2 regions of the Paenibacillus sp. Dod16 genome follow, and region 1 is predicted to be linked to the other one. Evidence: riboswitches for the same ligand, from Rfam matches in the RefSeq annotation. Region 1 holds a riboswitch; the other holds the start of a gene.
What was found. Region 1 has a riboswitch for thiamine pyrophosphate ahead of ACPV3A_RS15390 (YkoF family thiamine/hydroxymethylpyrimidine-binding protein). Riboswitches for the same ligand answer to the same signal wherever they lie in the genome.

Region 1 (6,137 bases):
AGCTGCTGCATGATCAATCCGCAGATGCTCATGCTGACACCCGCCAATATGAGACTGACAAGCCTAGGAATCCGGCTGACAAGCATAATATGCTGTTGTTGTTCTGTCATCGAGAACAATTGCAGTGGCGAGATATCCTTAACTCCAATAAATAATGAGATTATCGAGAGTACCACAACGGCTGCAAATAAGTATCTAATCTTCATGGCTCTTCCTTCTATGCGTATGTCTCTAAATACCCGGGATCATGCAATTTTCGTCACCATTCTCATTGAGATTGATTATCAATCGCGTTCTGATATGCATTATATCATCCTCATTCTGGCTCGACAAGTATAATTGAGAATCAAAATCAATTAAATTGTTCATACAAGTATATTTTGTTCATGAATTGTTCATAATATGAAGTTAGGTGGAGACATAGCTTATATCCTCAGGACAGAATCACACTTTGGTTAAATCTCCCTTTAATGCAGCTTCTGCAATGATGAGACTTCTCTAAAAACGACTGTTTCAATTCTTATTAAATGGATAAGAAAAATTATATAAAGTCGTTGACAATTCCTCTAAGTTATATTAATATCCTAACAGAATTATTATTTCTAACTAAACGTAAGTTAGTGTGGAATAATAATTGGTTTTATGGCTAATAACGTAAAATGCATATTTGCTTGTAGTAAGGGACATCTTCTAATCAGGCGTATGCAAATTCGATTACACCAGGAGGTTTTTTTTCAATGTCTAAAGATTTTTCAGCTGCACTCAAAAATCGCCGTTCTTATTACGGGATTAGCAAAGAATCCGTTATCTCGGACGAGCGTATTCAGGAAATCGTAAACGAAGCGGTTAAGTATACTCCGTCTTCTTTCAACTCCCAAAGTGCACGCGTCGTTGTATTGCTTGGCGAACAGCACGATAAACTGTGGAACATCACGGAAGGCATCCTGAAGGAAGTTGTTGGCGATGAAGAAGCATTCAAATCCACTGCCGACAAAATGGCTTCATTCCGCGCTGGTTACGGTACGGTACTGTTCTTCGAGGACAATAACGTCATTGCGGGGCTGCAACAAAGCTTTGCCGCTTATGCCGACAATTTCCCGGTTTGGTCCAACCAATCCAACGGCATGCTGCAATTTGTAGTATGGACATCCCTTGAAGCAGAAGGTCTGGGCGCATCCCTGCAGCACTACAACCCGCTGATCGACGAAAAAGTAAAAGCCGAATGGAACGTCCCGGAAAGCTGGAAGCTGATTGCTCAAATGCCTTTCGGTAAGCCGGTTGCTGAACCAGGCGAAAAAGAATTTGCACCGCTTGAAGATCGCGTGAAAGTATATAACTAATCAAACAGATGAAAAAAGCCGCCTCCCTAAGTTCCTGCAAATGGGACAGGCGGTTTTTTTTATAATGGGCAAAGATTGAAAAACCGATGGCAAAACGATACAATTACACAGGTAAGAACCCTCGAACTTCTACGGTAACATGAAGCTCCGGGGCAAATCTTGCGGTAACCAACTACATAAGATATTGGCTGTACTAGGGGTGCCATGTGCTGAGAGACGGCGGGCTGCCGTTAACCCTTATCACCCGATCTAGGTCATACTAGCGTGGGGAAGTGTAGCATTTATGTTTATTTCTTTTCGTAGGCATAACTGCACCTTCTTCATGGGGTGCGGTTTTTTTGCGTGGACTTATATAATGGGGAGGAAATGAAAATGAATGAGCTTGTTTGCGGAACCAGCCGGATCGTCGGATGCCGGTTCTCGGTATTTCCCATGACAGACCGGTTTGTGGAGGTCATCCTGGGCGCTCTACAATCTGTGGATGCGGGAAAGGTGTGGATTCAGACAGACGATGTGAGCACTTGTATTCGTGGACGTGCAGAGCATGTCTTTGATGTTACAAGAGCGATATTCGCCCATGCTGCGGCGAGTGGCGTGCACACTGTTTTTAATGGCACTTATTCCATTGGCTGCCCCGGAGATACGGACGCCGATGTATATATGACTGAGGATTCAACCCGCTTGAACAACGACATCGGAGAACATGCCGATATGGAGACTGCCTGCCAATTCGCTCTTTACCCCATGGGTACGGACAACTACATGGATGTCATCTACAGTGAAGTAAATCGTGCGAAGGCAGCCGGTACGTTCGCCGGAAGCATTCATTACGCCAGCCGGTTGGACGGATCCTTATCCCGGGTGTTCGGGTCTCTTGAAGAGGCGTTTTTGCATGCGATCCAATCCGACAGCAGCCATCTGGTCATGACTGCAGTGGTGTCCGCTCACAGCCCCTCGGTTAAAGCCGCATCGAATTGAGTTCGATTGAGGCAGACAAAAGCCCGGCATGCGCCGGGCTTTTCTGTCACTACTGCCAAGAATCTTGACGGTTTAAACCCAAGCACTCAAGATGATTACGAGCAGGATAAAGAGAACCAAAATAATTCCTACTGAATTGCCATATTCACCGCCGCCATATACTCCGCTCATGAAGATCCCCTCCTGGATTTAAAGTATGCCGTGATGTAATCACACTATTATAGTATTTCCTGCGCCTTGCTAGCGTCACGGCTAATGTACCTCTCTTTATCTATTGGCATCGATATTTTATTCCTCATAACCGATGAGAAGTTTCCCTCCGTACGGACGGAGCATTTCCTCGGTAAATGCCATTAGAACAGAAGGATCATCTTGGCGATACATCGCCGCGAGCGCTGTTTCCAATCGCTCTCCTAAAATTGTGTCAAAGCGGTTAAACAGGCGGAACAGCGTTTTCCCTTCACCCGTCCACTCCCGGTTCACCCTAAGTACAAAATCACAGAGAATCGCGGCTATTTTGTGCACCGTAAACCATTTTTCACCATCGCTTCGGGGACTCTTCAAGTCCAGCATGTACTCGGTTAGCACATAACGGTAGTCGTTAATATCGGTTATCGTCAAGGGCAGAGGTCCGTAATCCAAATCGCTTTGGGCTTCCGTCCGCACCTCTTCCCCCTCGGGCATAAGGCGCAGCACCGTCCCTTCTGCGATCATCCGCTGAAATGACGGATTCGCCGCGATCACTCCCTCGTCAAAATATTCGCGATAGGAGGATAAAGACAATATAAAGATTTCCGCGATCCATCCATGCGCCTCTATCGTCCTCCTGCTGAAATCATGACCCTCTCGTTCAAGGACCATAATGTCCAAATCGGATTGTTCATTATATTCGCCTCTGCTCGCGCTGCCGCCAAGCACGGCAAGCAAACAGTCGGGATAATCGTGTTGAATGACGCGTTCCGCTGCCTCTACCGGTTCCATCCTCATGACGTTTCCTCCATTATGACTCTGATCCTCCCGAAAAAAGGGCTCAAAATATCTAATTCAGCTAAAACCCTAAACGTACCTGAATCATATGGTAAATAAACGATTACCCTCATGTTGATGACAAGGGAAGAAGGGATAGATGAGATGAACTACATTCATATGCTCTCTAAATTAGGCATGGGCAGTGCCCACCCGGGAGGATTCGAGGCAACCCTCAGAATGCTGAAGAATTATCCCATTCAACCGGGCAGCCGCATTCTGGAGGTGGGGTGCGGAACTGGCAGAACCGCATGCCATCTTTCGGAGATGGGGTATCAAGTGACAGCTATTGATCTGAACGAAAATATGATCAAAAAAGCACGAGCACGAGCCGAAGCGATGGAAATCGACGTGCAGTTCCATCAAGCCGATGTATGCGCATTGCCTTTCGAGGACAACCAATTTGATCTGATCATGGCTGAGTCTGTTACCGTATTTACGGATACTTCGAAATCGCTGCCCGAATATTACCGCGTTCTGGATCGCGGAGGCGTCCTGCTGGACAGAGAATTACTGCTAGATAAACCCATGCCGGAAGCAAAGCTTCAGGAACTGCTCGAATTCTTCGGAATACCTAATCTGATGATGAGAGAAGAATGGACGGAATCCCTCTTGGCTTGCGGGTTTAAACAGGAAGAAATTCTGGAGTACAACCACTTCAATGAGCAGTTAAAGGAAGAGCAGACACGTCATCTGGATACATTTGAACAGCGTGATAAAGGACTCCTGTTCGATGTTGCGCTCTGGGAAACGCTGTTCAAGCATGACCGCATGATTCTGGATAATACCGATTATCTCGCTTCCGCCTTATTCCGGGCAGTAAAATAAACCTTTTCATATCTGTGCATCAAGTGGGGATTCGCATATTTGCTACGTGTCCCCTCTCCCTCCTCAACTTCAGTTCTTTCGACCTAATCCAACACTTTTTGTCAATTCGTCCTATCTAGTTTTGCCCGTCGATGCTATAATCATGGTAAATATATCCTATGTTATTGAGGAGGACTCATTCTTATGGCATGGTTCAACAGACTCCCTATCTCACGAAAAATTACTGCAGCCTGTTTTCTCATCGCCGCTTTGTTTGCGGTTCCAATGCTGCTTGCATTTATTCTAATGGGTAAAGCAATCATTGGCGTGGTCATCGTGGTGGTACTAACCGGTCTTACTTTTCCTCTTTCTCGTCTTATTGAGAAAACGCTTACTAACTCCTTTGCGGAAATCTCCAGCGTTTCTGCCAAAATCGCTAAAGGCGACTTCACCTTCCAGGTTGAAGAGGTTGGGGGCATGAACGATCTCAGCAGAACATTCAACAGCATGGTGGACAAGCTTCGTAAAATATTGCAGGAAACCTCGGATATTACGCGTCAGGTCATGACCTCAAGCTCCAATATCTCGATTAAAAACCAGGAGCTCATTCAAGTGATGAATCAAGTCTCCTTATCTTCCAATGAGCTGGCCGTCGGGGCTAACGAAATTTCGGAAGACGTAGCCGAAATGACACATTCCATTGGCGAGATCGAGGAGAAGGTCAGCAACTATACGCATTCAACCCAGGAAATGAATACCCGTTCGATCGAAACGCTGGGACTGGTAGAGCAAGGAAGGGACTCCGTCGCCAAGCAGTCCGCAGGAATGCAGCGTAATATTGACGCAACGGCCAAAGTCGCGGAGTCCATTGATGCACTGGCCCGGAGTGCCAGAGGAATTACCCAGATCACGGAGACGATCTCGGAACTTGCCGATCAGACCAACTTGTTATCCTTGAACGCATCCATTGAAGCGGCAAGAGCAGGCGAGCACGGCGCCGGCTTTGCCGTTGTCGCCCAAGAGGTGCGTAAATTGGCCGAAGAATCCACGTCATCAACACGGGAAGTATTCAATCTCGTACGGAGCATCGAATCGGACGTGAAACATGCCACCCAGAACATTAAAATTAATGAAGAGGTCGTCAGGCAGCAAACCGAAATGATCCGTGAAGCTGAGCTGGTGTTCATGGAGATTGTAAACAGTGTGCAGTATATTTCGGAACAGATCGCCGCTTTCTCCAAGGAGAGCGAATCCATGCTCGAAAGTGCGAAGAGCATTTCTTCCGCGATTCAGAATATATCGGCAATCACGCAGCAATCCGCCGCGGGAACGGAGCAGGTGTCGGCATCCATGAATGAAGGCATCTCATCGATCCAGAAGATGGCCGAGGAAGCGGAAGCAATGAATAATGCCGTTTTCCGGCTGCAAAAAACGATCAACATTTTCAAATTTTAAGTAAGGTACACGCTACATAATGTATACGCGCTTTCGAAGCGGCAACGAGCCGAAATGCAAAAAATGGCTGTGCTAGGATAACATCCTGAGCACAGCCATTCTTCATTGGACACATTTTCGAGTATGACGAACCGTCCGTCAAGTGAGCAAACCGTCGTAGGGGGCAGCCCCCTTTTATATCATGCAGCGTACTCCAGCCCTATGGCTCGTTCCATAACCGCGCGATATTCACGAGCCGCCCTTCCTCAAACTCGGCTCGGTAAATATCCGGCAGCGTCGTACCTAGCCAGAAATGATAATCGAATCGTTGATCATAATGCTGCAGCATGAGTGTCATAATGTCGCCGTGGGTGCCAATCACGACAGACTTTCCGATATGTTTATTCAGGATTTCCTTTAGCACCTGGACTGCTCGGCTTTGCGCGCTTTTGCTGGATTCCCCTCCGGGGAAGGAGATAGTTGGATCCTGAAAAAGGATCTTCTTGGCATCGAGGAAGGAATGCCCCTGAAAATCCCCGACCTTCCGTTCCC
Region 2 (6,137 bases), on a different contig from region 1:
GGATAGAGATTCAGATTTTTTCTGAAACCTCTATCCATTTTTATTTAGCTAATAAAATGTTTAAAGAAAAGGATAGAGATTCAGATTTTTTCTGAAACCTCTATCCATTTTTATTTAGCTAATAAAATGTTTAACATTATATACAATCACTTATTATTGTTAGCTTTAATGAACTTCCCCCAACTTTCAATAAAATAAATGGCTCCCTTTTTTTGATATGTTTTGGGGTCCCCGCAAAGTATTTGGAATAAGCATCGGAGCATAGGCTCCACTTTGTGGGGCATTTTGTTTTTGGGGTCCCCGCAAAGTATTTGGAATAAGCAATCGGAGCATAGGCTCCACTTTGTGGGGCATTTTGTATTGGGGTCCCCGCAAAGTATTTGGAATAAGCATCGGAGCATAGGCTCCACTTTGTGTGGTTCTATTTTATGGATGCACATGGGAATAGGGAGTCTGTCTGATTACGTTGTAAAAGGGTGCATATACGGATAGGGACTCTGTTGGCATTGCGAAAATTTGTTATATTAGGGATATGTATAAAGCGCTAAACGCAGGGTTTTAAGAGACCGGACAGGCAGTTCGGATAACGGAAGGGTGACGGGTGTGACGGAGAGAGCGGCATTGGCGGAGCAAGCGGTGATCCGGTGGTAACGGCGGGAGCAGGAAAGGTTGCGCTGATCACGGGCGCGTCGAGCGGGTTCGGACTGCTCATCAGCTTGGAGTTGGCAAAAGCGGGCTATGACGTGGCAGCGGGTCTGCGCAGGCCGGAGGCGGCTGCAGAGCTGATGACCCGAGCCGAACAAGCAGACGTTGTCGAGCGCATTCACGTATTCCAGCTGGATATATGCTTGGAGGAACAAGTCAAGGCTGCTGCTTGGGAGTTAGAGCAGAAGTTCGGCCGATTGGACGTGCTGGTGAACAACGCCGGCGAAGCGGTAGGCGGCATGGTGGAGGAAGTACCGCTCAGCGTCTGGCGCAAGCAGTTGGAGACGAATTTATTCGGGACCGTATCGGTAACGCAGCATATGCTCCCGCTGCTGCGCAAGACCGGACGATCCAAAATCATTCTCATGAGCAGCATTAGCGGCGTGGTCGGCTTTTGGTCCCTATGCGGCATCCAAATTTGCGCTGGAGGGGTTTGGTGAGAGCCTGTCCATGGAGTTGATGCCCTTTGGCATCGATGTCGTACTGATCCAGCCCGGTGCCTATGGCACGCCGATCTGGAATAAAAGTTTTGGGGAGCTTACGGTAAAGGAAGGATCACCCTACAGCGGTCTGCTGAAGGGCGTGCTGGACTATTCCGAGCGGACAGCCAGGGGAAGCGGGGATCCGCAGGAGGTAGCCAGGCTTGTGGCAAACATTGCGTCCATGTCCAAACCGAGGTTCCGCTATACGCTGCCCCGAGGTACGCGGCTGACCGCATGGATCAAGGGCGTGCTGCCGGATCGGCTGTTTCAGCGGATCGTTTATCGGATGCTGGACAGGCGTTAATCATTCATGCAGCGAATGATTCATGGCCTTAACTTGTCATGCGATGCTTGGTGAAGCTTGGTAAGGTGAATGGCGTTACCCTTTTCTGGTTGGGGACGGGTGTAGCAAACCAAGCAGCTCTCCCATCTTCACCTTGGAGCCGGGTTCCAGGTCACCGCGCGGAGTAAACGTGCCGTTCTCTGTCAGAAGCACGACGGTAGAGCCGAATTCAAAGTACGCGAGTTCATCGCCGATCTCGTATTTCTTCACGTTCTCGTCAGCATAACGGATGCTGCTCACGTTCATGGCTCCGACCTTCACGACGGCAACTTCGCCGAACTCATGCGCAATATAGGTAATGAGGCGCTCATTACGGCTGAGCACGTGCCGGATATGGGTCATCGCAAAATCGTTCACGGGGTAAACGCGTCCCTTTAGATGCTCGCTTTCCGCCTGAACACCGGTTACCGGGGAATGAATGCGATGATAGTCGGTTGGGCTTAAATACAATACAAATGCATAACCGTTGATGTAGTTTTCCATTCTCGGTGATTTGGCGAGCAGCTCGCTCAGGGTATAATCCTGTCCCTTGACGCTCAGAATGGTGCCGGCATTAACGGCGCACATCGCCGAAATCGTGGCATCGACGGGGCTTACCATGGCATCGGCGGTGTCGTCTATGGCGCGCAGGCCTATTTTTAACCGGCGGGAAAAGAATTCGTTCAGTGAGCGGTATTCGTGGATTTCTTTCTCCGCTTCATGCGCCGGGATTTGATAAATTCGTATGAATGCAGGTATTAGATGACGGCTCAGCCGGCTGTGGGAACAATGCCCCATGATTCGGGACAGCCACTTGCGGGAGGACAGCTCAGTCATCAGACGCAGCAATTGTTTAGCCATGTCATTCTCCTTTGTGCATAGGTGTCAGCAATAAACGTTGGTGGAAAAGCCAATCACTCTGATATTGACATAGAATGAGCTGGAAATCAATAAATAGCCATTTTTGAAAAAAGGTTCTTGCTAATTGGAGAACGAATGTGTATTTTAAGATTAACATGAAACCGAATAGGGAATACGGGGGCTTGAGTGAATCAGGCTGAGATTGCAGCTGCTATCCGCTGTTGACCGTTAATCTGAACTGGGTAATGCCAGCGTAGAGAATATCCGACCCTGCCTACATAGGGCCTATTTTTCCGTCTGCGCGTTTTCCAGACGGTTTTTTGTTGTGTTTATACAAAAATAGAGGTGGAGAGGGGAATGTGTGGTTATGGGAACATCTATGCAAGAGAAGTTGGGGGTTCAGCCCCGAAAAGGGCTGCGGTTAAGCGATATTTTGGTGACGGTGTTGGTATCGCTGGTGCTTGGCGTCATTTATCACTTCTGGGGTTCGGTTTACAATCTGTTAAAACCGCTGTTCTTTGAAGCGGATGAGTTGTTATACGGAATGTGGTTCGCTGCAGCCACGCTTGCTTACTTGCTAATCCGTAAGCCGGGAGTGGCCATCATTGCGGAAGTGGCGGCTGCCCACGTGGAAGTGCTGTTTGGCAGCGGCTGGGGATTGACTCTGCTGCTGTATGGCCTCATTCAAGGACTTGGGGCAGAATTGGTATTCGCGGCGTTCCGTTATCGGAGCACCTCGGCGTGGACGCTGGCGATTGCCGGAGCAGGCGCAGCCATCGGATCGATGATCATGGACTTCTATTACAGCTATACCGATGACCTGCAGACGTGGATGTTCCTGGCCAAATACGGTATGCGGGTACTCAGCGGTGCCGTCATTGCAGGCCTGCTCATGCTCTTGCTGGCCAAAGCCTTGGACCGCACGGGCGTCACATCCCTGCTGCGTCCTGCGTCGAAGAAGGATTACGAAGCACTGGATGATCCGCGCCATGTCTAATGCCACGGTTAGCCTGGTTCCGGCTCAGTCCGCTGAGATGGTTTCGGAACCGGCCGTGTATGTGGAGGGATTGCGTCTGAAGTATCCGGGCGAGGAGCGACTGATGTTCAAAGACCTCTCCTTCTCGGCTGTCCGCGGGGAGAAGGTGCTGCTGCTCGGTCCGAGCGGCTGCGGCAAATCCACGCTGCTGCAGGTGCTTAGCGGGATGATTCCCCGCGCAACGGAGGTGCCGATGAAATGCGAGTCGCAGCTGGTTCCGCGCTCTTGGGGGTATGTATTCCAAGATCCGGATACCCAGTTCTGCATGCCGTACGTGGATGAAGAGCTGGCTTTCGTACTGGAAAATCTAAGTGTCCCCCGCCATGAGATGAAGGAGCGGATGCAAGCGGCGCTCCGCGAGGTGGGGCTTGATCTTGAGGAGCTTCATATGCCGATCGGGCATTTGTCCCAAGGCATGAAGCAAAGGTTAGCGCTGGCTTCGGCTCTGCTGCTGGAGCCGGAGGTGCTGTTCCTTGACGAGCCATCTGCCTTGCTCGACCCGGAAGGAAGGGAGCAAATCTGGTCGGCGGTGAAGGCCGTATCGGAAGGGCGAACACTGATCATCGTGGAGCACCGGATCGAAGAAATGGCCAGATACGTGGATCGTGTCGTGCTGTTCAGCCCGGATGGCGTGATTCTGGGCGAAGGTCCTCCGGCAGCGATATTCGCAGAATTCGAGCGGGAACTCCAAGCCTATGGAATCTGGTATCCCGGCGTATGGGAAGATTATGCGCAGACCCGGGCGGGCAGAGAGTTGTTTGCTCCGGTCGATGCGCTTGGCGATGAGCGGGGTAATCTCCTGCATGAGGCTGCTCCGCCGTATGCTCAACGTGGGGAGTCTGTCATTCAACTGGCGAATTTCAGGGGAATGAGATGGGATAAACCGGTCATCACTCTCCCTTCGGCCGAGGTGTTTCCGGGACAATTCATTGCGGTGGTAGGGCCGAACGGAGCAGGCAAAAGCTCGCTGCTGCTCAGTTTGATGGGGCTGCTTCGCGCCGAAGGGACCTATATGCTCTGCGGGGAAGAGGTCATTCAGGGCAAACGCAGGAAGGTGCGGAAGAAGAGAGAGCAGCAGCTGCGCCAAATCGGATTCGTGTTTCAGAATCCGGAGCTTCAATTCCTGACGGAGCGCATCGGCGATGAGGTGGTTTACTCGCTGCTGGTGGATCATGTGCCGCCGGAGGAAGCGAAGGCGCAGGCCGAGCGCTGTCTTGAACGTTTTGGATTGAATGGCTTGGAGGCCAGGCATCCGTACCAGCTGTCGACAGGCCAAAAGCGCCGCTTGAGCGTGGCTACGGCCATGGCAAGACAGCCGTCCGTCCTGCTTCTGGATGAGCCGACCTTCGGACAGGATGCGCGGAATACATTCGCGATTCTGGAGATGTGCGAGAAGCTGCGTCGTGCGGGAACCGCCATTCTCATGGTGACGCATGAAATGGAGATCGCGCAGCGGGTCGCCACACATATATGGGAAATACGGGAGGGACAGCTGACCTCGAGCATGCCCTCCCCGCGCTGGTCTGGCGGGATTGCATCCGGGCAGACGGCTAATGGAGTAAACGGCTCTGCAGGCCCTCAAGGTACCTTAGCCGCGGCCGATCATCGCCTCACGGGGGTGAACGCATGAACATATGGAATCCCGTGCGGATCACTTGGCTGCACCGGGCGAATCCGGTGGTGAAGCTGGGTCTGATCTGTGCGCTGTTTTTCATGACGGTGTTAACCCATGATCTTGATTTTGTTTTGTATCAGGCGTTCATCTTTATGGTCTGTCTCGTGGTGCTCAGCGGGGTGAAGCCGTGGAAAATGCTGTTGTTCTTCATTCCGTTTCTGCTTGCCTTCATATCGTCCGCCTCTTCCATGATGCTGTTCGGTAAGGGAGAGACGATCTGGTGGGAGTGGGGGTTGTTCCGGGTATCGGAAGAAAGCTTCTACCGGGGGCTGCATTTGGGCTTTAAGGGAATTGCCTTTGCCTCGGAGGGGCTGCTGCTCGTGACCACAACGTCCTCGGTGGATTTATTCTACAGCCTGATGCAGAAGCTGCGGCTGGCGCCCAAGTATGCTTACAGCTTCATGGCTTCAATCCGGCTGCTGCCAATGGTATGGGAGGAATATGTGATTCGCCGCCAAGCCTTGAAGGTACGAGGAGTCCGCCCGATTCGCGGGATTCGCGGCATGGTGAACCGCGCAGGATTGTATATAGTGCCGCTGCTGGCACAGAGCATCCGCCGGGCCCATCGGGTGGCCGCCGCGATGGAGGCCAAGCAATTCGACGGCGATCAGGCGAAGTCCCGAACGTATTATTACCCGTCGCGTTATTCACGCTATGATCTTCTGGTTATCGGATTGCTTGCAGTTGCGGCCGCTTTCGCTTATGCCGCATCCGGATATTTTCCATGGTTCGGCATTGGCGACGTGCGGTTTGATTAAAGGGTTGGTGAAAGCAAAAAGAGTCTGCTTACGTTACGTAAGCGGGCTTTTTTTGTTATGAGATTTAAAGTTAAGCTAACTTCTTCCCCGTTATATTTAAAAAATCATGTCTGGATTTCATGCTGATCGAGGCGTTATAATACTGATGGTACCAGAATAGTATTTATGGTACCAGAAGGGGAGTTAGTTCACTTGCGCGAGCGAATATTGAATGAAACGATCCGCTTAATTCAGCGGCAAGGATTTACGTTTACGGTCAGTGATCTGGCCCGCGTCCTTGCCATTAGTAAACGGACGA

Region 2: it holds a riboswitch for thiamine pyrophosphate, as region 1 does, so the genes downstream of both, ACPV3A_RS07100 (ECF transporter S component) here and ACPV3A_RS15390 (YkoF family thiamine/hydroxymethylpyrimidine-binding protein) in region 1, are expected to answer to the same signal.

The regions. Positions count from the first base shown of each region.
Region 1 is NZ_JBNDYG010000018.1:55,327-61,463, reverse strand. Features, by position in the region: gene ACPV3A_RS15400 (ABC transporter permease) at 1-206, opposite strand, end outside; gene ACPV3A_RS15395 (nitroreductase family protein) at 738-1,340, shown strand; TPP riboswitch at 1,526-1,628, shown strand; gene ACPV3A_RS15390 (YkoF family thiamine/hydroxymethylpyrimidine-binding protein) at 1,713-2,318, shown strand; gene ACPV3A_RS15385 (YjcZ family sporulation protein) at 2,391-2,489, opposite strand; gene ACPV3A_RS15380 (nucleotidyltransferase domain-containing protein) at 2,607-3,305, opposite strand; gene ACPV3A_RS15375 (class I SAM-dependent methyltransferase) at 3,450-4,172, shown strand; gene ACPV3A_RS15370 (methyl-accepting chemotaxis protein) at 4,356-5,606, shown strand; gene ACPV3A_RS15365 (histidine phosphatase family protein) at 5,806-6,137, opposite strand, start outside.
Region 2 is NZ_JBNDYG010000006.1:25-6,161, forward strand. Features, by position in the region: partial or broken gene ACPV3A_RS07090 (SDR family oxidoreductase) at 645-1,491, shown strand; gene asd (archaetidylserine decarboxylase) at 1,567-2,370, opposite strand; TPP riboswitch at 2,535-2,647, shown strand; gene ACPV3A_RS07100 (ECF transporter S component) at 2,738-3,367, shown strand; gene ACPV3A_RS07105 (ABC transporter ATP-binding protein) at 3,360-5,036, shown strand; gene ACPV3A_RS07110 (energy-coupling factor transporter transmembrane component T family protein) at 5,033-5,839, shown strand; gene ACPV3A_RS07115 (TetR/AcrR family transcriptional regulator) at 6,032-6,137, shown strand, end outside.